Regions from separate parts of the Hathewaya histolytica genome, predicted to be linked through region 2. Evidence: riboswitches for the same ligand, from Rfam matches in the RefSeq annotation. Region 2 holds a riboswitch; each other region holds the start of a gene.
The links. Region 2 has a riboswitch for cobalamin ahead of FGL08_RS01555 (prenyltransferase/squalene oxidase repeat-containing protein). Riboswitches for the same ligand answer to the same signal wherever they lie in the genome.
Positions count from the first base shown of each region.

Region 1: linked by a shared signal. The riboswitch ahead of cbiQ (cobalt ECF transporter T component CbiQ) and the one ahead of FGL08_RS01555 (prenyltransferase/squalene oxidase repeat-containing protein) in region 2 are both predicted to bind cobalamin.
Region 3: linked by a shared signal. The riboswitch ahead of FGL08_RS08985 (DUF4430 domain-containing protein) and the one ahead of FGL08_RS01555 (prenyltransferase/squalene oxidase repeat-containing protein) in region 2 are both predicted to bind cobalamin.
Region 4: linked by a shared signal. The riboswitch ahead of FGL08_RS08325 (DUF4430 domain-containing protein) and the one ahead of FGL08_RS01555 (prenyltransferase/squalene oxidase repeat-containing protein) in region 2 are both predicted to bind cobalamin.

Region 1 is NZ_LR590481.1:602,765-608,963, forward strand. It holds rRNA gene FGL08_RS02745 (23S ribosomal RNA) at 1-996, shown strand, start outside; rRNA gene rrf (5S ribosomal RNA) at 1,123-1,239, shown strand; tRNA gene FGL08_RS02755 (tRNA-Gly) at 1,247-1,322, shown strand; cobalamin riboswitch at 1,552-1,733, shown strand; gene cbiQ (cobalt ECF transporter T component CbiQ) at 1,888-2,568, shown strand; gene FGL08_RS02765 (energy-coupling factor ABC transporter ATP-binding protein) at 2,590-3,414, shown strand; gene hemA (glutamyl-tRNA reductase) at 3,389-4,630, shown strand; gene FGL08_RS02775 (precorrin-2 dehydrogenase/sirohydrochlorin ferrochelatase family protein) at 4,652-5,254, shown strand; gene hemC (hydroxymethylbilane synthase) at 5,275-6,177, shown strand; gene cobA (uroporphyrinogen-III C-methyltransferase) at 6,179-6,199, shown strand, end outside.
Region 2 is NZ_LR590481.1:317,798-323,996, forward strand. It holds gene FGL08_RS01550 (metal-dependent hydrolase family protein) at 295-1,485, shown strand; cobalamin riboswitch at 1,719-1,892, shown strand; gene FGL08_RS01555 (prenyltransferase/squalene oxidase repeat-containing protein) at 2,067-3,863, shown strand; gene FGL08_RS01560 (Ig-like domain-containing protein) at 3,909-6,199, shown strand, end outside.
Region 3 is NZ_LR590481.1:1,840,889-1,847,087, reverse strand. It holds gene FGL08_RS08995 (DEAD/DEAH box helicase) at 1-1,011, shown strand, start outside; gene FGL08_RS08990 (DUF2691 family protein) at 1,124-1,789, shown strand; cobalamin riboswitch at 2,006-2,210, shown strand; gene FGL08_RS08985 (DUF4430 domain-containing protein) at 2,428-3,540, shown strand; gene srtB (class B sortase) at 3,586-4,344, shown strand; gene FGL08_RS08975 (LPXTG cell wall anchor domain-containing protein) at 4,500-6,199, shown strand, end outside.
Region 4 is NZ_LR590481.1:1,693,053-1,699,251, reverse strand. It holds gene FGL08_RS08340 (M3 family oligoendopeptidase) at 1-50, shown strand, start outside; gene FGL08_RS08335 (NCS2 family permease) at 293-1,585, shown strand; gene FGL08_RS08330 (THUMP domain-containing class I SAM-dependent RNA methyltransferase) at 1,755-2,888, shown strand; cobalamin riboswitch at 3,001-3,185, shown strand; gene FGL08_RS08325 (DUF4430 domain-containing protein) at 3,358-4,227, shown strand; gene FGL08_RS08320 (energy-coupling factor transporter transmembrane component T) at 4,244-5,146, shown strand; gene FGL08_RS08315 (ABC transporter ATP-binding protein) at 5,137-6,199, shown strand, end outside.

The DNA of each region.
Region 1 (6,199 bases), 280 kb from region 2:
CGGCCGTAACTATAACGGTCCTAAGGTAGCGAAATTCCTTGTCGGGTAAGTTCCGACCCGCACGAATGGCGTAATGATCTGGGCACTGTCTCAACAACAAATCCGGTGAAATTGTAGTGCAAGTGAAGATGCTTGCTACCCGCAGTTGGACGGAAAGACCCCGTAGAGCTTTACTGTAGCTTAGCATTGAATTTCGGTATTGTCTGTACAGGATAGGTGGGAGACTTGGAAATACCTTCGTCAGGGGGTATGGAGTCATCCTTGGGATACCACCCTGACAGTACTGGAATTCTAACGAAAGGCCATGAATCTGGTCGTCGGACATTGTTAGGTGGGCAGTTTGACTGGGGCGGTCGCCTCCGAAAGTGTAACGGAGGCGCCCAAAGGTTCCCTCAGCGCGGTCGGAAATCGCGCGTAGAGTGCAAAGGCAGAAGGGAGCCTGACTGCGACACATACAAGTGGAGCAGGGACGAAAGTCGGGCTTAGTGATCCGGTGGTACCTCGTGGGAGGGCCATCGCTTAACGGATAAAAGCTACCTCGGGGATAACAGGCTGATCTCCCCCAAGAGTCCACATCGACGGGGAGGTTTGGCACCTCGATGTCGGCTCGTCGCATCCTGGAGCTGAAGTCGGTTCCAAGGGTTGGGCTGTTCGCCCATTAAAGCGGCACGCGAGCTGGGTTCAGAACGTCGTGAGACAGTTCGGTCCCTATCCGCTGCGGGCGCAGGAAATTTGAGAGGAGCTGTCCTTAGTACGAGAGGACCGGGATGGACTGACCTCTGGTGCACCAGTTGTCACGCCAGTGGCACAGCTGGGTAGCTATGTCGGGAAGGGATAAACACTGAAAGCATCTAAGTGTGAAGCCCACCTCAAGATTAGATTTCCCATGACGAAAGTCAGTAAGACTCCTTGAAGAACACAAGGTTGATAGGTGAGAGGTGTAAGCATGGTAACATGTGTAGCTGACTCATACTAATAAGTCGAGGACTTGACCAATATAGTTTTCATTGTGCAATTTTGAGAGAACAGTTCTTATAAAGAACAATTCTTTTAAAGGTAACTCCTCAGCTAAGCTGATGAGTACTGATCTAAAACGAAATCGAAGATTTCTGTAAATCAGCATCCGGTGGTAATGGCGTAAAGGTAACACTCCTTCCCATACCGAACAGGCAAGTTAAGCTTTACAGCGCTGATGGTACTGCAGGGGAAGCCCTGTGGGAGAGTAAGACACTGCCGGGTAATATATGCGGGAATAGCTCAGTTGATAGAGCGCCACCTTGCCAAGGTGGAGGTCGCGGGTTTGAGCCCCGTTTCCCGCTCCAAAGAACACTTTTAAGTGTTCTTTTTTTATTTTTAAAGTTTAGTTTAACATATAGACTTTAACTTTCTTAATTATTTTATAAAGTGTATATGTTAGGTATATTAACTTTAATATGTTTTTTACATATAGGTTTTAAAATATTTTTCAAGTATCTAATTTTTTTAGAAATTTGTTTTTATTGCAGAAATAGATTCTATGTGGTAGTATAATAGATAGTAATAATATAATTAAATAATTTATAAGTTTAGGTTCTATATAGATTAATAGGGAAAGTGGTGTAATACCACTACAGCCCCCGCTACTGTAATAGAGGATGAAACTCAAAATGTCACTGTATTTTTTAAAATTACGGGAAGACCGAGGAGTAAGTTGATTCTTAAGTCAGGAGACCTACCTAGATGTTATAAGTAACCTTCGGAGGGAAGTGTAGTACTTATTATGAGTGATAGATATTTCTTTAAATGTACTTTTATTCCTTTTGCTCACGATTATGAAAGCGTATCTCCAACCAATTTAAGGTTAGGAGATTTTTTATTCTAATTTTTCAAGAAGGGGGACGTATATAGTTGCTTTTAATAGATAGGTATGCATATACAAACAGATTAAAAGATGTTAATCCCATGATAAAATTTATATTTTGTACTATTATGTTAATATTCACTTTGATGAATAAAAGAATATATGTATTTTTACTACAATTAATATTTTTATGTTTTTTTACTCTATACACTGTAAGAATTCCTTTTAAAAATTACCTTAAACTTTTAGCAATTCCATTAACATTTATAATAATTAGTATTATTACAGTTATCTTTTCTATAGGCACAAATAAAGATTTATTTTTCACTTATATAAAATTAAAAAATTATTACATAGGTATAACTTATATAGGAATTAGTCAAGGTATACTGTTATTTTTCAAGGCGATATGCAGTGTGGAAGTTACTTATTTGCTAGCTTTAACCATACCTATGGATCAATTAATAACCGTATTTAAAATTTTGAGATTACCGAAGGTATTCATAGAGATTACTGTTCTAATGTATAGATTTATATTTATTTTTTTAGAGGAGCTAAAGGAATTATATGTAGCTCAAAATTTAAAATTTGGATATAGAAATATAAAGGTATCGTATAAATCCACTGCTTTACTAATTAGAATATTATTTATAAGAGTAATAAAGAGATATGAGGAATTAAATATATCTTTAGAAACTAAGTTATATAACGGAGAGTTTTATATATAATTTAAATATGTAGGTGATATTATGCTTAAACTAGAAAATTTATGCTATACTTACGAAGATGATACAATTGCACTAAAAAATGTATCCATAGATCTTGAAAATGGTAGTATAATAGGTATCATAGGCGCTAACGGAGCAGGGAAGTCAACTTTGTTTTTGAATATGGTAGGAATATTAAAACCTACTTCAGGAAACGTCTATTTTAATGAAGAAAAATTAAAATATAGCAAATCTTTTTTATATAATTTTAGAAAAGATGTAGGATTAGTTTTCCAAGATCCTGATAAACAGATATTTTATTCCTCTGTTTATGATGATGTAGCTTTTGCGCTTAGAAATTTAGGTATGAAAGAAGATATTATAAAAGAAAGGGTGGATACTGCATTAAAAGAGGCTGGAGCTATAGAGTTCAAAGACAAGCCTGTTCATTTTCTAAGTTATGGACAAAAAAAGAGAGTTGCTATGGCCGGAATTCTTGCTATGGATTGTAAGGTTATTTTATTTGATGAACCTACAGCTGGTTTAGATCCTGAGATGACAAAGTCTGTTAAAGAACTTATTTTCTCACTTTCACAAAAAGGAAAGAGAATAGTTATAACAAGTCATAATATGGATTTAATTTATGAAGTTTGCGATTATGTGTATGTACTAAATAAAGGAACAGTTATAGGTGAGGGAAAAGTTTTAGATGTATTTAAAAGAGATGAACTTTTAAAAACAGCCAATTTAGATGAACCATGGCTTTTAAAAGTACATAAGTATATGAATCTTCCCTTATTCCAAGAAGAAAATGAACTTTATGAGTATTGGAGGAAGAATTATGAGGATAGCAGTAATAGGTGTTAACCATAATAATGCCCCTATTGAGATAAGAGAAAAGGTAGCTTTTTCTGATGCAAAAAAAATTGATGCAATTAATTATATCCTTGATATGGGGATTGAAGAGGTTATAATATTATCTACTTGTAATAGAAGTGAGATTTATATTGTATCACATGATATAAATAATAGTATTAAAGATGTTGAAAAATTCTATTGTGACTATTTCAAAGAAAATACTATAAAGAATTATCTTTTTGTAAAAAGAGATGAGGAATCAGTAAGGCATATTTATAATGTGACTGCAGGACTTGATTCTATAGTTATTGGTGAAGATCAGATATTAGGACAGGTTAAAGATGCATTACAAACTGCCATAGAAATAGGAAGTAGTAAAAAGATATTAAACAAACTATTTAGAGAAGCGATAACAGCATCAAAAGAAATAAAAAGTAACTTGGGAATATCAGATATACCAGTATCTACAAGTTATATTGCTATTAAAAATTTAAAAGAGAATCTAGGAAGTTTAAAAGATAAAAAAATACTTTTAATAGGAGCAGGAAAAATCAGTCTTTTAGCTCTAAAGTATTTTGAAGAGGAAGAAGTAGGAACAATTTATATAACTAATAGGACCATGGCAAAGGTAAAAGAGATATGCGATAATTGTAAAGGCTTACATATTGAAACCTTAGATTTTGCGGATAGATATAGAATTATAAATGAAGTTGACATTATATTTACAGCTACTTCAGCAACTCATACAATAATAAAGAAAGAGTCCATGCCAAAATTGTATAAGAATCTATATATAATTGATTTAGCTCTTCCAAGAGATGTTGAAGAAGATGTTGATAGTATGGATTTAGTTAATATATATGATATAGATGATCTTAAGAAACTTTCTGACGAGAATAAAAAAAAGAGAGAAGAGCTTTGTAATAAGGGAAAAGTAATCATAGAAAAAAGTATAGAAGAATTTTATCAGTGGATGAAGGGAATAAAATTCGATCCTATTATAAAATCATTGAATGATAGATGTAAAGAAATTGAAACTGATACTCTAGATTATATTAATAGAAAATTGGACTTAGATTGCAAGGAGAAAAAGATTATTGAGAAAATGATAAGGTCTTCTTTAAAAAGATTAATACGAGAGCCAATCAATAATTTGAAGGAACCTAATAAAGAAGAAAAAACAAGTGAATATATAGAAGTTATAAATGATTTGTTTAATTTTTAGATAAAACTAGGAGGTTTTTTCTTGTATTATCCATTAATGATAGAAATGAAAGATAAAAATGTATATATTATAGGTGGAGGAAAGGTAGCTATAAGGAAGGCAAGAAAGTTTTTAGAGTATGGAGCTAAAGTTATAGTTATAAGTCCAGAATTTATAGAAGAATTTTACACACTTAAAACTTCTGTAGGCAAAAATCTTAGTATCATAAGTGAAAATTATAACAAAGAACTTGTCAAAAATGCTTTTTTAGTAATAGGAGCTACAAATATAGATAAGGTAAATCAAGAGATTGCTATGTTTTGTAAGGGGAATAATATAATGTGTAATATTGTAGATAGTATGGAACTTTCAGATTTTATAGTACCATCTACTATAAAACGAGGAGATTTAGAAATAGCAATATCTACTTTAGGCAATAGTCCTTCACTTTGTGCTAAAATTAGAAAAGAATTAGAAGAAAAGTATGATGATACTTTTGATGAATATGTAAAGTTATTAGGAGAAGGAAGAGCATTAGTTTTAGAAAAATATGTAGATGAGAAGAAGAAGAAAGATATTTTAAATTCTATGGTTCAAATGACAAAAGAAGAGCTAGAGGAATATATAAAATTCTTAAAACTTTAAATATCAGAGGTGGAGTTTATATGAAAATTATAGTTGGTTCAAGAGGGAGTAAACTTGCGTTAACGCAAACAAACTGGGTTATTAGTAAATTAAAAGAGGATCATCCTGAAATAGATTTTCAACTTAAAATTATAAAAACTAAGGGTGATAGAATACAAAATGTATCTTTAGATAAAATAGGGGACAAGGGGTTATTTGTCAAAGAAATAGAGGAAGCATTATTAAATGGTGACATACATATGGCCATTCACAGCATGAAGGACATGCCATCTATATTGCCAGAAGGCTTAAAGTTTTCTTACATTCCTAAAAGAGAAGATTTTAGAGATGTGATTGTATTAAGAGAAGGATTTAATTCCTTAGAGGAATTACCTAAGAATGCTAAAATAGGTTCTGGAAGTAAAAGAAGAAAGTATCAACTTTTAAAATATAGAGAAGACTTAGATGTAGTACCTATTAGAGGAAATGTAGATACTAGAATTAAAAAAATAGAAACTGAAAATCTTCATGGCGTTATCTTAGCTGCAGCGGGTATAAATAGGCTAGATATAGAAAAAGAATTAAAGTACAAAGTAGTTCCTATTTCTATAGAAATAATGCTACCAGCACCTGCGCAAGGAGCTCTTGCTATAGAAATTAGAAAAGATAGAGATGATATAGAAAACATATTAGAATGTTTATCACATAAAGAAACAGAAATTGCAGTTTCAGCAGAGAGAGCTTTCTTGCACGGTATAAATGGAAGCTGTCATATTCCAGTTGGTGCCATAGGAGAAATCCACGGTGAGGAATTAAAACTTACAGGTTTATTTGGTGATGAAGATGGAAACAAAATAGTTAAGAAATCTCTAATTGGAAGTATAGAGAGTGCAAAAGAGTTAGGATATGAACTTGCTAAAATTGTTCTAAAGGAGATGGCATAAGATGAAAGGTAAAGTTTTTTTA
Region 2 (6,199 bases):
TTTTTCTTTTTTTGTAACTCTAAATCATAGTTTATATAAAAATATACTTAATATTATTAATATTAAGTATATATTATAGTTAATTTAAACATATAATACTTTAGCCTTATTTTGTTGTAATTAAGTCTTTAATCAATTGTCATTTAAAAGAGTCATTATTAAGAAGGAACTGAAGCTCAAGTGTAGAAAGGGGGATGGGATATATTGCAATTATTACATAAAATAGGGGGGGTTAAATGCAATCATCAAAATTAGCTTTAAAGGGTGGTATATTAATTGATGGAATAAGGGGGTATGCCTATTGAGAATTCGTTATTAATGGTAAATGGAGATGAAATCGCATATGTGGGTGAAATGGAGAATATTAATATACCTGAAGATTATGATACCATAGATACCACTGGTATGACTGTCATTCCTGGACTTATCGATACTCATGTTCACTTTGGTGGTGCATTAAATGCATCTGATTTATCATGGATATTGGAGCACGTTATACAAAAATCTATTGTAGCTGTTGCGCAAGCAGAAACATGTCTTAATCATGGGTTCACTACTACCGGAGATATATCTCGAAATGGTACATATTTGAGGAATATGATAAATGAGGGTATAGTAAAAGGACCGAGGATTGTAACTTGTGGTCTTGGATTATCTAGAACATGTGGTCATGGAGATACACATGGTCTTCCTCTAGATTATGTTCAAAAATCTCATCCATGGGCTATTTGCGCTGATGGAAGAGAAGAGCTTCGAAAGGTAGTACGTTCTATTTTAAGAACTGAACCAGATGCTATTAAAATATGGGCTACTGGTGGTGGTGTTTGGAGGTTAGATGATAAAAGGCATCAGCACTATAGTTATGAGGAGATAGAAGTGGTAGTTGAAGAGGCGAATTATGTCGGGCTTCCTGTGAGAGCTCATTGCGAAAGTTTGGAAGGCGCTAGGGCTTGTATAAAAGCGGGAGTTCATAGTATAGAACATGGACAAGAACTTGATGAAGAGTGTTTAAATATGATGGTACAAAAAGATATAAGTTTAGTTCCTACAATGAAGTTTTTCTATGAATGGTTTACAGAATATGAACCACCATATAGATCAATTCTAGATATTTTTCCCGGAGAAACATTAGCTGAAAAAGAGTTAAATCGTACTATAGCTAACTTTCAAGCTGCAAAGGATACAGGGGTTAGGATAGCAGTAGGATCGGACTCCTTTTGTAGTAAACTAACTCCTTATGGAGAGTATAGTTTGAAAGAGATGTATGCAGTTCATGATGCGGGACTTTCTCCTATGGAAACCATAGTAGCTGCTACAAAATCAGGGGCAGAGGTACTGAAAGTTGATGATATTACTGGTACTTTAGAAAAAGGTAAGAAAGCCGATGTAGTGGTTTTAACTAAGAATCCTTTAGAAGATATAACTAATATAAATTTAGATAATATGAAGTTTATAATTAAAGGCGGTAAATTTGTAAAAAGATAAATATTCAGATACTAATTTTAAAAAAAGTATATTTAAACATAGGTATTGATACAAGTATAGATTTAAAAATAATTTTCAAAGAATAGGGACAGTTCATAATGAATTAGGTAATGATAATTTACTAAATCAAGGGCTGTTTCTATTTTTTAGCAAAATTTCCAATAGATAGATATTTTTAATTACTATTGATTATCAATAAAGCTGGTGATATACTTATAAAAGATACAAAAACTTAACAAGTTATGATTTTAGGTTCTATTAAGATTAATAGGGAAAGTGGTTAGATGCCACTACAGCCCCCGCTACTGTAAAAGTTGACCAACCCTAATAAAGCCACTGTGAAAACGGGAAGGCAGGGTGTGGGAAGATACTTGAGTCAGGAGACCTGCCTAAAATTTTTAGCAAACCTTCGGAGGGAGGGGAAGTGCTACATTTATAGATTTTTCATACATATTTAACAAGTGTATATTTTATATACTTATGTGTAGTTATGTAAATGTGCAATTTAAATAAATCTCAACCTCTATAGGTTGAGATTTTTTATTTCTAAATAAAATGTTAAACAAAAGAGGAGGAAGAGTATGAAAAAGAAGTACGTAGGTATAGTTTTGGCTTTTTTAATAGCAATAGGTAGTATTTACTCAGTGTATAAGTTTACTTCTATAAATGAGAAAAAGGTTAGTAAGAAGGATAAATTATCACAAGACTACCTTTATAATAAAAATAGCAAGAAAGAGCAGGACAAGCTTAAAGAAAGTATCATAAAAGAAGATAAGAAGGAAAGTGACAGCGACAATGATACTTCAAATAATAAAAATGCCGATATTGATAATGGTACAAGTTCTTCAGATAATAACAGTATAAATGATGGAAGTTCATTAATTTCTAAAAATAATACATCACAAGGTAATTCAGGGAATGGAAATTCATCTACAAGTAATAGGGATGTATATAATAATAATATGGGCAACAACAAAGTTGTTGGAAATAAAAGTGGGCAAATTATAGATAAGGATAAAGATATATCAAATAACATTAAAGACCAAGAGGATAACAGGAATAATAACAAAGATGAAGATATTCAGAAAGATAATATTAATAACAATGGTCAAGGGTCAGGAAACAAAGAACCAAATAAAGATTCAACCAAGGATTCAAACAATATAACAGAAAATAAGAAAATTACTCCTAAAGTTCAGGATAAAGACATTATAAAAATAATCAGCAAGTCATCAGATTATTTAAAAACTAATAATGATCTAAGTAATTGGGATGTAATAGCTTTAAAAGTGGCTGGCCAAAATAAATCTTCACAAGAATTAAAAGACAAGAAAGAAAAGTTACTAGAATATATAGAAAAAGAAATAAAAGATGAAGGTGACGATTACGGGCTTTTAAACTACTCAAGATCAGCATTAGCAGTATTATCTCAGGATGGTAATCCATATAACTTTAAAGGTACAAATTTAGTTTCTAAGATAAAGAATATGGTAGAGGCAAAAGATGAATCAATAAATGCACAGGTATGGGGCATGATGGTACTTGATATTTTAGGTGAAAGCTATAAAAAGGAAGAAGCAATCCAATACTTAGCTAAGGAGCAAAAATCAGATGGGGGATTTGCATTATTTAGTGGAATTAGGAAAAGTGATAATCTTCCAGATATTACTGCTATGACAGTATATTCTTTAACTATGGGTGGAAATGATAAAAATCATCCAATAGTAAAAAAAGCATTGGAGCATTTAAAAGTTTCACTTGAAAAAATGAATAAAGATAAAAATAGCCAAAATTTAGAGAGCCTTGCACAAATAGTTATGGCTATTGTTGCATCAGGTGATGATTTAAGTGCTTACACTATAAATAATCAAAATATTTTAGATGAGATTTTAACTTATAAAGTTGAAGATGGAAGCTTTAAACATAATAAATCTGATAAGAAGGGTAATAAAATAGCTACTGAGCAAGCATTAATAGCCCTAAGCTTTAAAAAAGACAATATAAACAGCTATGTAAACTTAAGACCTTCAGTAGACTTACCTAAAGATAACAATAAAGGTGAGGATAACAAACCAAACGATAAAGATAAGGAAGATAAAGAGGAAAAGGAAGAAATAATAGATATAAAAGTTAAGGATGTAATGGGAAAACTGAACACAACAAATGGTGGAACAATTACATTTAGTAGATATAAAAACTTTGAAAAAGTAACAATTATTCTTTTTGATAATAATAACGAAATTAAATATATAAATGATATTAAATTAGGAGTTAGCTCTGATAATTTAAATTTAAAATTAGATAAAGGTTCTTATAAGGGTGTTATAAAATTACAAGGATCAGAAAAAGTGAAAATACCTAATTTCGAAATAGAATAGAAAATATAAAAACAAATGATATATATAAATAAGAAGGTGATATATATGAGTAATGTAAAAAGAACTAAAAGAACAGCTTTATTTCTAGCCTTAATCATGATGTGTCTTACTGTATTCAACAGTATTAGCTTTTTAAATGTAAGTGCCAAAGGAAATGAAGAAGCTCTTATAGAAGATGGAATTAAAGCATCAAGACAACGTTTAGATAAAAATCTTGGTTCTGCATTTAATTATGATTATATAACTGCTTTAGCTTTAAGAAGAGCAGGGAGTTTAACATCAGACATTGCAAATAATTTAAATTTATTTCCGGGTGGAGATATATATAATTATGCTAGAAATATAATCGGAATATTAGCATCAGGAAAGAATCCAAGAGATTTTAATGATAAGAATTATGTTAGCGAAATAATTAAATTACAAGAAGAAATGTATAAGGTTAATAATCCTGAAAAACTAACTTTTATGATATTAGCACTAGATATGGTAGGAGAAAATTACAATAAACAAAAAGCTATAACTCAGCTTTTAAGTCTTTCTGAAAAGGAAGGAAACAAATTAAAACTTGGCGAAAGTATTGAAGAATATGATGATTTTGAAGATGAGTGGACTAATGAATTTAGAGAAGATACTGGAACATCAGCCTTAGCTTTAGTTGCACTTTCAAATCATAAAGACATAAAGGGTGTAAGTGAGGCTATTGAAGGAATTAAAAATTATCTAAAGTCATTACAAAGCAATACTGGGTTTATTAGAAGTAAAACAGCTTATTCAGAAGATGATAGCACCATTGTAACATCAAGAACTGTACAAGGACTTATTGCTATAGGAGAAAATCCATTAGGAGATTCTTGGATAAAGGATGGAAAAAGTCTTTTAGATGCACTAGTATCAGATAAAAGCAAAAAAGATCTTTCCGCACAAATTACAGCAAAAGAAGTGTTGCTTGCTTTAACAGATTTAAAATTTAAAAATTCAGCTTATAAAGAAATAAAATATATAGAAAGTTCTATTCCAGCGAGAATAATCCTTTCTAATGTTAAGACTTCTGTAGTAGAAGGAGATAAGTTTACAGTATTAGGACAAGTATACGATTTAAATAAATTATTATTAGAGGATGAAGAGATAATATGGGAAAGCTCTGATTCCAGTATAGCCGCAATAAATAAAGGTAATGTTACAACATTAAAACCAGGCACGGTAAATATAGTAGCAAAGGTTAAAAGTAAGCCAGAGGTAAAAGAGAGTTTTACTTTAGTAGTAAAAGGAAATGAAGGATTAACAAAAAAACAAAAAGAGGAAATAACTAAAGAAATAAACTTTTTAAAGGAACACTTTAAGGTATATAATTCATATGAATTTTTAGCATCTCCAGCTGCAAGAATTGCTGGAATGGACCAAAATCATATAAAAGAAAATATATATAAATATACAAGCAACAATTCAGTATTTAATATATCAAGAACTATTATAACTTTAATAGGTGCGGGGTTAAATCCAAGAGATTACGAGAATGTAAACTATGTTGACATGCTAAGAAGCACACAGATATTAAATGGTAAAGAAAAAGGACAATTTTTGTACAATTCCGAAATGGATAAGGATAAAGCGGATGTTCTATCATATGCTATTTTGGCTTTAGATATGGCAAATGCTGATTATAATAGAGAATTTGCTATAAAAGCTTTACTTGATATGGTAGACAGTGATAAATATAAAGATGCTGTTGGATATGAAGAAATTAAGGTAGAAGGAATTGTACTAACAGCTTTAGGAAAATATAAAAACTTTAAAGGTGTAGAAGCTACAAAAAACACTTTGATTAATTTCTTAAAAGAAAAACAAAATAATGAAGGTGGATTTAATTTAGCAAAGGGATATTTTAATAATAGTCCGGTTGCAACTGGTGCTGTAATTCAAGGTCTTATAGCAAATGGAATATCTCCATTAAACTCTACAGAGTGGATTAAAAATGGAAAGACTATGTTAGATTCTATGCTTATGGCTAAGTATGCAGGGGACACTCCTGTGAACTGGGGATATTCTAAGAGTGGAGATAAAGTAGGATTAGATTATAGGTCTACTTACCATGCTTTTGGAGCCTTAGTTGATTTAATAGAAAACCAATCAATGTTTGAAAAACTAAAGTTAAAAGATACAGACTCTATAACAGGTACAGCGAAGGAATTAAATATAATTAATTCTGGAAGAGAAAAAAGATTAATTGGTGAAGAAATATCATTAAAAGCTAATGTTTATGATGATAAGAAGAATCTTATAAGTAATGCAGAAGTTACCTGGGAAAGCTCAGATAACACAAAAGCTTTAGTAAATGA
Region 3 (6,199 bases), 1.5 Mb from region 2:
TTAGCTATGATTACACCTTGTATGGTAATGACATTTTTTATGTTGCCTAAGCAATTTAAGGTTTATTATAGCAATGAAAAAATAAGTAGTTATTTATATAATTTTATTGATCTTTTAATTGTTGATGAAGCGGGACAAGTATCGCCAGAAATCGCATCAGCATCTTTTGCGCTAGCTAAGAAGGCAATGGTAGTTGGAGATGAAAAGCAAATACCTCCTGTTTGGGGAATTAACTATGCGTTAGATAAAGCATTAGCTATAAGGAGTAATATGGTAAATAAGGATATAACTTTTGAAAATTTAATGGAATATGGTCAAAACTGCTCACAATCTAGTGTTATGAAAATTGCAGTTAATTCATGTTGCTATGATAAATATGAGAAAGGTCTTTTCTTAAGTGAACATAGAAGATGTTATAATGAGATAATAGAGTACTGTAATGCTTTAGTATATAAAGGAAGACTTCAAGCTTATAGAGGGTTAGGAGAAAAGGATAAAAATTATCCAATCTCTCAATATCCACATATGGGATATAAAAATATAGAGGTTAGTAATTCAGAGAAAAAGGGATGTAGTAGAGTCAATGTAAAAGAAGCAGAGGAAATTACAAAATGGTTATCAAGTAATTATCAGGAAATAGTGAATTCATATATAGAGAAAAATTATAATTTAAAAGAAAATGAAATAATAGCAATTATAACACCTTTTAAGGCACAAGTTGGTATATTAAAAGAAAAATTAAAGATGCATTTACCTAAGTATGCAAGGAATATTGATGTAGGAACAGTTCATACGTTCCAAGGTGGTGAAAGAAAGGTTATAATTTTATCAACAGTTTATGGTGCAAATGATGGATGTTTTTTTATAAATGAAAATGAGAGCTTAATGAATGTTGCCGTATCTAGGGCTAAAGATGCTTTTTGGATATTTGGATCTAGAAAGTGCTTAGATGAAAATGGAGAGAGCTCAAGTGCATTACTTAAGAAGTACGTTAATAAGGAGATAAAATAGAGTAATATAATTAGTTTTAAATATATAGTATATAAATTTTGAAGAATTACATTTATTATAATATATAAATATAAAGAAGGTTACGTTAGTATATAGGGGGTGAGGTGGGAAAATGAAAAGTGCAATATTAGAAAAAGGCCAAGAAACATATAGTTATCTTGGTGAAATTTTTAATGCTATAGATAATGAGCAGCTAAGATACAATTGGTTAATTACAGATTGTGAATGCTATCCTATAAATAAAAAATATGAAAACCTATTTTCTAAGGAATATATTTGGCTTACAGGTGAAGAACTTACAGATATTATAAATGAAGAGGATATGCAGTTTATTTGGGGAGTTTTTTCTGGATTTCCTAAAGAAAATAATCTTGAAGAAGTTTTAAAATATGATTTACCATTTGCAGATGGGTATGAGGGATTTTGGATAGATGATGTAGGAATTCAGCATCCCCTTGCTAGTATTGAAATTGTTCCTTGGGATAGTTCTCTTACATTATTTACTAGTAAACATGATGATCTAGTAGATAAGTTTAGAGCTAGTTTTCCTTTATCAGAAGATTTATATGCACAAAACACAAGAGATAATTCTGAAATTAATTATATAGAAAAGTTGTTAATAGAGGAATTAGGCAGAAGAAATATTGAACTTAATGAAAAAACATTACATCAAAAATATTTTATTTGGAATAAGTTATATTCAGAAAGAAAATCTTTAGTTAAAGATGAAGATATTATAATCTGTATAAATAAAATCTTAGATGAAAACTTAAAATAATAAATCTATACAAATACTTTATGAAAAGTATTTGTATAGATTACATTAAGTAATTATCAAAGATTAGTTATCTAAATGGAACAATTATAAATTAAGCGTTGTAGTGTTAAGTTATGAAGTTACATATGATATGGAAATAGTAATCTAGGAATAAAAGAAAAATATTTCAAGGTCTATTGTCTTATTTCCATAAATGATATATAATTCAGTTAAAACCAAATATTATAGACAAGAGGTTGATATTTAAAAATACATTAAAAGGGAATATGGTGCAATTCCATAACAGCCCCCGCTACTGTGAGAAGGACGAAAGCTTATTAAAGAACATATTTTTATGTTTTTAGTCACTGGTAATACTGGGAAGACTTAAGCAAGTAGAATGATTTCGAGTCAGGAGACCTGCCTTTATGTTTTGCTACTCAAGCAATGTCGGTGGGATCTTGACTTGATTATTTTAATGGAAGTAATAAGTATTTTTATTGTGACTTATTATTTATAATTAAGTTTTTAATAATCTGTTTTAAGAGAGAACCGAATTTCGGTTCTCTTTTTATTTTTTGGTTAGTGTGAAAATTTAACGCTAGCTATTTTAATAGACTATATAATAGTCAATAAAAAATTATAAAGGGGGAATAAAAATGAAGACCAAAAGTATGAAGGCAAAAAGAATCTTTGGTTTGTTATTGGTGCTGTTCATGATGATAATGGCAGTTCCTACATCAGTTTCAGCTGCTGTAACTGGAGAAATTTCTTTAGAAACAACACTGACTGATGGTGTTACACTAAAAGGCAGTAAAAAAACATTTGACGTTATGGCAAGACTAGATGGTAAGAAAATTCCAAGCGAGGTTACTCTCAATGGGGAAGAGGTAAAGCCAAACTGGGATGATCAAAACAAGACAAGCTATACAATTAAATTTAAACAGGAAGGCAAAAATATTGTTGTTGTAAAGGCTTCTGCTAACAATAAAACAGAAACTAAGACCTATGCAATTACATACAAAAAAGCTTTAGATGGTGAATTGATTGGTCATGCCACATGCACAGTAGAAGCATTAACCATTGGTAGAGGCTTTATAGTTGAACCTATAAGGGTTCCTCTTTATGAAGGAGAAAATTCTGCGCAGGTACTTGATCGTATTCTTACTGAAAAAGGCTTTTCTTATAACCATACTGGGAGATTAGAGAGCTCTTTTTATCTATCAATGATAGGAGATGGTGGAGTATTTAAGAAAGGCTGCAAGGATAATGAAAAAGCTCAAAAATTGAATGCTCCTATAAATATCGAGAATAAAGTTCCAAGTAATCTGAAAAAAATTTTGGAGAAAGAAGGACACTGGCCACCAGATGAACTATCTGATTCTAAATCTTTAGGAGAGTTTGATTATACTTTTATGTCAGGATGGATGTACGCTGTAAACAATGTATTCCCAAATGTAGGGTTTTCAGATTCTTATTTAGGTGATGGTGATGTATTGCGTGCACAGTTCACTTTATTTGGATATGGTTCAGATATTGGTGGTGGATATGCTATGGGTGGTGAAAGCACAGACTTTTATAAAGTAGCTAATAAAGATCAGTTGTTATCATTGCTTTCATCTATAAATTCAGATAAGAATAAAGAAGAAATACTATCAAAAGATTTGGTTAAAACAACATATGAAGAAGCAATGAAAGTAGCATCTCAATTAGATGCTACACAAAAATCAATAGATGAGGTTTACGCAAAATTAAATAAAGTTTTGAAGTAGATGTTACATTAAAATATAGGATCACTTTTGGGGAAGGGGTTAAATATGATATTTAACAAAGATATTAAGATAATAAGAAAAATAATATTTATAATTTCATTTATTGTTTTTCTCTTTTCAGGAATTAGTTTAATTAATGTGATATATAAATCACACAAGAATAAAAAATTAAACGATGAATTATCTAATACACTTTCCCAAATAGTTGAAAATCAATTAAATAAAAATAACACTGATAATAGAAATCTTATTCAGGAATTACTTGATATAAATAGTGATATAAAAGGAAGTATAAAGATTGAGAATACAAAAATAAATTATCCAGTAGTTCAATGTGAAAATAATGAATTCTATATTAAAAATGATATTAAAAAGAATGAAAGTAAGTATGGAACTATTTTTATTGATTATAGAAATAAATTAACTAGTAATAGTTTATCAGGACAAAATATAGTTTTATATGGTCACAATATGAAGGACGGAAGTATGTTTGCAGATTTAAAAGGTTTTCGGGATAGAGAGTTTTTTAATAATAACAATGTAATAGAATTAACTATATTTCCTGAAAAATATAAATTTCAAGTATTCTCCGTCCTTATTATAGAGGCGGACTTTGATTATAGAAAGACTTTCTTTAATAATAGTAAAGATATGGATAGCTATTTAAAAAGAATACAAAAGTCAGCATTATATTTTAAAGATACAGAGTTAAATTGTAAAGATACAATAATTACTTTATCTACTTGTTCATACGAGAGGGAAAATTCTAGGATTGTGGTTCAAGGAAAATTAATTAAGGATTAATAGTTATAAAAATTTAGGATGTTAATTAAAATGAGTAGAAATATGTATACGTAAAGCTTACGACACAAGATGTTATATATAGTATTATAAATACTAAATTTATGTTTCTATAGTAATAAGTTGTTATATTAATAAAATGAGGGGAAGTGTATATTTTGAAGTTTAAAAGGAAATTATTGAGTATAATACTCATAATGTGTATGTTATTCGGAATGCCAGCTAGTGTTTTAGCGAAGGATGCAAAAGTTAATTCCATTTCAAATGAAAAATTAGAGGAAACTATTGAGGGGATAATAAAGTGGGCAAAACAAGGTAATGAGAAACTACTAAACCCTGAATTTTTACAAATGGCGGGAACCACACCTGGGGATTGGTTTCCAATAGGTATTGGAAGATATGGATATAAGGATGATTATGGTGCATACCTTTCTGCCATAGAAAAAGATATTACTGAAAGATATAAAAGTTCAGGTAAGTTACATCCTGTTAAAGCCACAGAATGGCATAGGACTTCTTTAGCTATTCTTGCTATGGGAGGAGATCCTACAAAAATTGGGGTTGACCCAAATGGAAAACCTATTAATTTAATTGAAGATGGTACCTATAATTGTGTTGGAAGAAGAGGAGTTAAAGGACAAGGTATAAATGGTGCTATTTGGTCACTTATTTCAATGGATAGTTTAAGATATGAGGTTCCAGAAGGAGCTAAATTTACAAGAGAATATATTATTAAATTAATACTTGAAGAACAGTTACCAGATGGTGGATTTAGTCTTGGTGGAAAAACAGCAGATCCAGATATTACAGGAATGACTATGCAAGCTTTAGCACCTTATTATAATAGCGATAAAGTGTATAAATATAAATCAAAGAAACTTAAGGATCAACAAGGTAATTATATAGAGTGTAGTAAAACTATAAAAGAAGTTCTAGATCAGTGTATTGATTTGATGGGGAAAATGCAACATGCTGATGGAGATTATTTTAGTTGGGGAACTCAAAATGTAGAAAGTACAGTTCAAATCCTTACTGCATTAAGTTCTCTTGGTATTGATTGTGAGAAAGATTCTAGATTCATAAAAAATGGTAAAACCTTAATTGATGGAATAATGAAGTATAGAAATGAGAGGGATGGAGGGTTTTTACATTCATATACATATGACCCTGCAAATCCGTCTTCTAAACCTGATGCATCAAACAATATGGCAAGTGAACAAACACTGTATGGATTGATATCCTATTGGCGTTTAAGAAACAATATGAGAAATGTGTATGATTTTCGACCTGAAACAAATCAAGGGGAATTTGTTATTAGGGCTAATGGGAATAATTATAATATAGCTGTTAATAAAGATAAGCAAGTATATTCACTTGAGCTTCCATCTAATGTTAAAAGCTTTAGCTTTGTAAATATACCAATGGGGCCTTATGATACAAGCAATATATCATTGAATTCTGAAATAAATGTTGTGGACAAGAATAAGATACAAATTGAAATAAAGAATAGAAAAAATGAAACAAAAAAATATGAAGTTAATATTAAGGTAACAGATGAGGCAAGAGTAAATGATGTAATAAATGTTATTAACAATCTTTCAGAAACAATTACATTAGCCGATGAGAAAAAGATTACAGAAATAAGTGAGAAATTTAATAATTTAAGTGATAGTGATAAGGAAAAAGTAACAAACATTGAAAAGTTAAATAGTGCGAAGCAAAAACTTCAGAAGCTTAAGGATGAACTGGAAAAGGAGAATATTATTAAACAGAAAGCAATCTTAGATAAAATTGAGAAATTACCAAAGGCAATTTCTATCGATGACAAGGCTAAAGTGTCTGAATTATTAAATTCTTT
Region 4 (6,199 bases), 1.4 Mb from region 2:
TAGAACCTGCAAAACAATGGTTAGATTCAATAGATGATAGTAATATGTAATAATTAGTTTATTCAATTTGAGGTATAAATACAGATACTATTGCTAATAATAAAAAAGTTATCATATCCTATTTAAAACTATGAAAACAATATTGTTTTCATAGTTTTTTTATGAAAAACTTTATTAAACACAAATTTTTTTGTGTTTAATTATAAAAATATTCGTATTTACTATTGAAAAAATTTAAAAATATATTATTATAATAAGAGTGAGCATAAAAACCTAACGAAAGAGGGATAATATGGAGAAATTTTTTAAACTAAAGGAAAATAATACGAACATTAAGACGGAAATAGTAGCTGGTATTACTACTTTTATGACTATGGCTTATATACTTATAGTTAACCCTTCAATACTTTCAGCAGCTGGCATGGATTCAGGAGCTGTATTTACAGCAACAGCAATTTCAGCAGTTATATCTACATTGGTTATGGGATTGTATGCGAAACTTCCTTTCGCACAAGCTCCTGGTATGGGACTTAATGCATTCTTTGCATTTACAATTGTAAAAGCCATGGGATATTCTTATCAATTTGCATTAACAGCGGTATTATTAGAAGGACTTATATTTATATTATTAACTGTTTTCAATATAAGGGAAGCAATTGTTGATGCTATACCACTTAATATAAAAAGAGCTATATCTGTTGGAATTGGTATGTTTGTTGCTCTTATAGGACTAGAAGGAGCAGGAATTGTAGTTCACCCAGAGGGCGGAGGATTATTAATTGCATTAGGAAATATAACAAAAGGAACAGGACTTCTTGCTATTATTGGGATATTATTAACAGGTATATTAATTGCAAGGAATGTTAAAGGTGCATTATTTATAGGGATGCTCTTAACTTCTGTTATAGGAATACCTATGGGTATAACTCCTATGCCAAAGAGCTTAGTTAGTATGCCACCCTCAATTTCTTCAGTGTTTTTTAAATTTGAATGGCATAATATATTTACAGTAGATATGGCCATAGCATTATTCACTCTTTTATTTATGGATATGTTTGATACTATTGGGACTTTGGTTGGTGTTACTACAAAGGCAAAGATGTTAGATAAAGATGGTAAAGTTCCAAATATGAAGAAAGCACTATTAGCAGATGCTATAGGCACTACAGCAGGCGCATGTTTAGGAACAAGTACTGTAAGTACATTTGTAGAGAGTGCCTCAGGAGTTGCAGAAGGTGGAAGAACTGGTTTAACAGCAGTATCTACAGCAGTTATGTTCTTTTTAGCATTATTCTTTGCACCAATATTTGCATCCATAACTCCAGCAGTTACAGCATCAGCCCTAGTATTAGTTGGTTTATTTATGATAGAGCCTATAAAAGAGATAGATCTTACTGACTATACAGAAGCTCTACCTGCTTTTTTAACTATAATAATGATGCCTTTTGCATATAGTATATCTGATGGTATAGTTTTTGGTGTAATATCATACATAATATTAAAATTATTTTCAGGAAGATTTAAAGAAGTTACAATACCAACTATTATAGTTGGAGTAGTATTCATATTGAAATTTTTAATATAATATAAAAAAGCACCTAAATGAATTGTAATAAAGTTTATTTAGGTGTTTTATTTTTGCTATATATGCTAAAAATAAAATAAGCTTATTAAAATTTTAATATTTTGTTTTGAAAATCTATCTTTAATGGTAGAATATAAAATGAACTTTAATAAAATTAGGAGAGAAGAGAATGGAATATACTTTAATTGCGACCTCAACTTTTGGTCTTGAAAAGGTTGTGGCAGATGAACTTAAGGAATTAGGTTATGAAGATTTAACTATAGAGAATGGAAAGGTTACCTTTATTGGCGATGAAATGGACATAGTAACTTGTAATATGTGGCTTAGAACTGCTGATAGAGTTTTAATTAAGATGGCAGAATTTAAAGCAGAAAGTTTTGAGGAACTTTTTCAAGGAACTTTAAAAGTAGAATGGGGAGATATTATTCCTGTAGATGGATTTATGCACGTTACAGGGAAGTCAGTAAAGTCAAAGTTATTTAGTGTACCAGATTGTCAGTCTATAGTAAAAAAAGCTGTAGTAGAATCTATGAAAAGAAAATATGATGTAGAAAAGTTCCCAGAAGATGGTGCTGAATATAAAATAGAAGTTGCTCTTCTAAAAGATATAGTTACATTAACATTAGATACAACTGGTCAAGGATTACATAAAAGAGGATATAGAGAAAATGCTGGAGAAGCTCCAATGAAAGAAACCTTGGCGGCAGCTTTAGTACTTTTAAGTGGATGGGAACCATCTTTAGCATTTGCAGATACTTTCTGTGGTTCAGGTACTATAGCCATAGAAGCGGCTATGATTGCTAAAAATATGGCGCCAGGACTTAATAGACATTTTGTATCAGAAAGATGGGGTATAATTCCTGAAGATTTATGGAGTGATATTAGACGTCATGCTAAAAGTTCTATAAATAATAAAGAATTTAAAATACTTGCATCAGATACAAATTTAAGAGTGCTTAGAACTGCTATGGCTAATGCTGAAAAGGCTGGAGTATCTGAATACATTAATTTTCAAAGGTTAGATATGAAAGATTTTTCAAGCAAAAAAAGATATGGAGTTATAGTAACTAATCCTCCTTATGGTGAGAGGCTAGGGGAGTCTAGAGAAGCAGAAGAACTATATAAAACCATGGGAAGTGTGTATAGTCAACTTAAAGACTGGTCATATTTTGTAATTACATCTCATCCAGAGTTTGAAAGTTGTTTTGGAAGAAAATCAAACAAAAACAGAAAATTATATAATGGTAAAATTAAATGTTACTATTATCAGTATTTTGGAGATAAGCCACCTAAAGAGCTTTAATAATATTTTGAAATAAGAGGTATGATATTTAGAAACAAATACGTAAATGCTTTATAAATAAGTATTACGTGTTGATATTAATTATCAAATATAATATAATTTATTTTAGATAAATTAAATAATAATTTTAGGTACTTAGAACCTATAAGTTATAAGGGAAAGTGGTGAAATTCCACTGCAGCCCCCGCTACTGTAAAGCTGACGAATCCTAAATTGGACCACTGAAGTTTATCTTTGGGAAGGTAAGGAAGTAGTATGAAGCAAAGCCAGGAGACCTGCCTAATAATTGTGTTTAGTCTTTCGGAGGGAAGGATGAGGCCAGTTGCTAAAATCAGAGAATACAATTTTAATGGTATTTATAATTTTTGTGATTGATAAAAGCCTCTTTTAGAGGCTTTTTATTATGGAGTTTATTTAGCTCCAAATATTTTTACATATTAATATAAAATTTATAGATGGTGGTGTACTTATGAAAAAAGTATTTAAAAATTATTTAGCTTTACTCTTATGTTTTATTATGTTTTTTGCTGTAGGCTGTGGAAAATCAAGTGAGTCTTCTACTGATACTAAAAGCGATACTTCAGTTTCTAAAAAGGATAATTTAGAAAATAACCATAAAGAAACAAAGGTAGAAGAAAAGAATGAGGAAAAAGGTAAGGAAAATAAAAACTCAAACAATTCAAATAAAGAATTGACTAAAGAGTCTGTTAAAAAAGAAGAAAATAAAAAAGGTAGTAAGGATAAAGATACTAACTTAAATAAGAATGCTAAAGATAATAGTAAAAATAATAATAGTAATTCAAATAAGAGCTCCAGTGCAAGTCAAAGTAATGATACAGAATTAAAAGGGACAAGTAATAGCTCAGGTAATAAAGGAGAAGTTACAACTAAAGATAATTCTTCTAAATCTAAAAAACCGGTTAATCCTGCTAAGAAGCCTGATGAAACTTTCACTTTAGTTATATCTAAGAATACAAAAAGTTATACGGGAGGAAACCCTCAAGTTTTACTTAAGAAACAATTAAAAATACAAAGTGGAAAAAGCCTTATGAGCTATCTTAGAGAAAATTCTAGTGTAATTGATGAAGGTGGATTTATAAAGTCCATAAATGGAACTAGAAGCCTTTACCCTATTCCAAATTCTAAAAAAACTGCTGATCAAAAGAAAAATGGAATTATGGGCATAGATTGGTTTATTTATTCAAATGGTAGCAAAATAAGCGTAGGTGCAAATGATTTATATCCTAAAAATGGAGATGTGATTTTATTTGATTTTCATGAATGGAATAAGGGTGAGTTCTCTGTTAACAGATTCTTGAATGAATATTATATAGCTTAAGGTAAGGTGCTAAATTATGCTTACGTATAAAAATAGAAATTCATATCTTCAAGGATTACATCCATTAAGTGGAGTCATGCTTTTATTGTTATACTTGATAACTTTTATAGTGATGGACAATCCTCTATATATAATTTTAATAATGAGTTCCATATTATTTTTATCCTATATAGATGGTTCTTTTAAGGAGTTATTTAGATATATTAAACTTATTATACCTTTTGCACTTTTAATCATAATAATAAATCCTATATTGGTTAAGAATGGTGAAACGGTGATATATGAAGGAACCATTAATTATCCTATATTTGGGACATTAAGGATAACAGTAGAGGCAATATTATTTGGATGCTTAAATGGACTTAGAATAATATGTATAACTTTAGTATTTGGATTTTTTAATCTTGTTATACATCCAGATAGAGCTTTTGCTTTCTTTTCGAAATATCTTAAAAACTCCGCTCTTTTAATGAGTATGACCATACGATTATTTCCAAGTATGATAAAGTCTTTTAACTCTATAAAAGAAGTAGAAAAGTTAAGAGGTAATAAATTAGTTTATGATAATATGAAAAAAACACTAATTAGTCAGGGAAATATAGTTAATATACTATTTTTATCTAGTATGGAAGATGCCTCTGATATGGCGGAGGCAATGTATTCTAGGGGATATGGTGCTTCAAAGAAGAGAAGCTCTTACTTTAAAGAAAAGTTTAAAAAGGATGATTTACTAATAATTTCTCTGTGTCTAATAGGCCTTATAAATTTGTTTTTATTAAAAGTTAAAGGATACACGGATTTAGAGTTTTATCCTAAAGTTCAGAATCCTATAGAAAGCTTAAATGTTTATGGATATATATTCTGTGCAATTTTATTTTCACCATTTTTTATAAATTGGAGGTGGAAAACTTGGAAGTAATCAATATAGAAAATGTAACATTTAATTATCCAGAATGTAGTGAAAGCGCTATAAAAGATATAAATCTTAAAGTAAATGAGGGTGAATTAGTACTAATAGTAGGGCCTTCTGGGTGTGGAAAGTCTACTCTTATAAGACTCATAAATAGACTTGTACCTAGTTATTGTGGTGGAACTATAATGGGTAACGTATATTTGAAGGGTAAAAATATTGAAGACATGGCTCCTCTTGAAATAGTAAAACAGGTTGGCATGGTATATCAACATCCTGAAAAGCAGATTATTCTTCAAGATATAGAAAGGGAAATTGCTTTTGGACTTGAAAATTTTAATACTGATATAGACTCTATGAAAAGGAATGTTGCAGAGGTTATATCTTTATTAGGACTTAATGATATTAAAAATAAACAAACAGATGAAGTATCCGGAGGCCAAAAGCAGAGAATTGCTATAGCTTCAGTGCTTTCTATGGATCCCGATATAATTTTATTTGATGAACCAATATCTCAACTAGATCCAATAGGTGCAGAAGAGGTTTTAAATTCAATAAAAAAATTAAATGCTGAAATGGGAAAGACAGTAATTTTAGTAGAGCAAAGACTTGATAAATGTTTTTCTATGGCAGATAGGATAATATTTATGGAGGGAGGAAATATTATAGGTGAAGGAAAACCACGTAATATTCCTGAAAATATAAATAAAAAATATCATCTTCCAAGTTTAACATATTTATTTAAGAGTTCTGGGCTAAAAGAGTATCCCGTAGATCTTAAAGAAGCGAGACAATCTATAGAAGGAATAAAAATAGATAAATTAAATAATAGTAACACTCTAGCTTCAAAAGAGCCTATTATGGAAGTTAAAAAACTTAAGTTTTCTTATTCTAAAGGAGAAGAAATTTTAAAGGATATAAGTTTTAATCTAAATAGGGGAGAAGTTCTTACTGTTATGGGTGAAAATGGAGCAGGTAAGAGTACTTTATTTAAAATTATTACTGGACTTATGGAAGGATATAAAGGGAATATATCTATAAAAGGTAAAGATATAAGGAAGA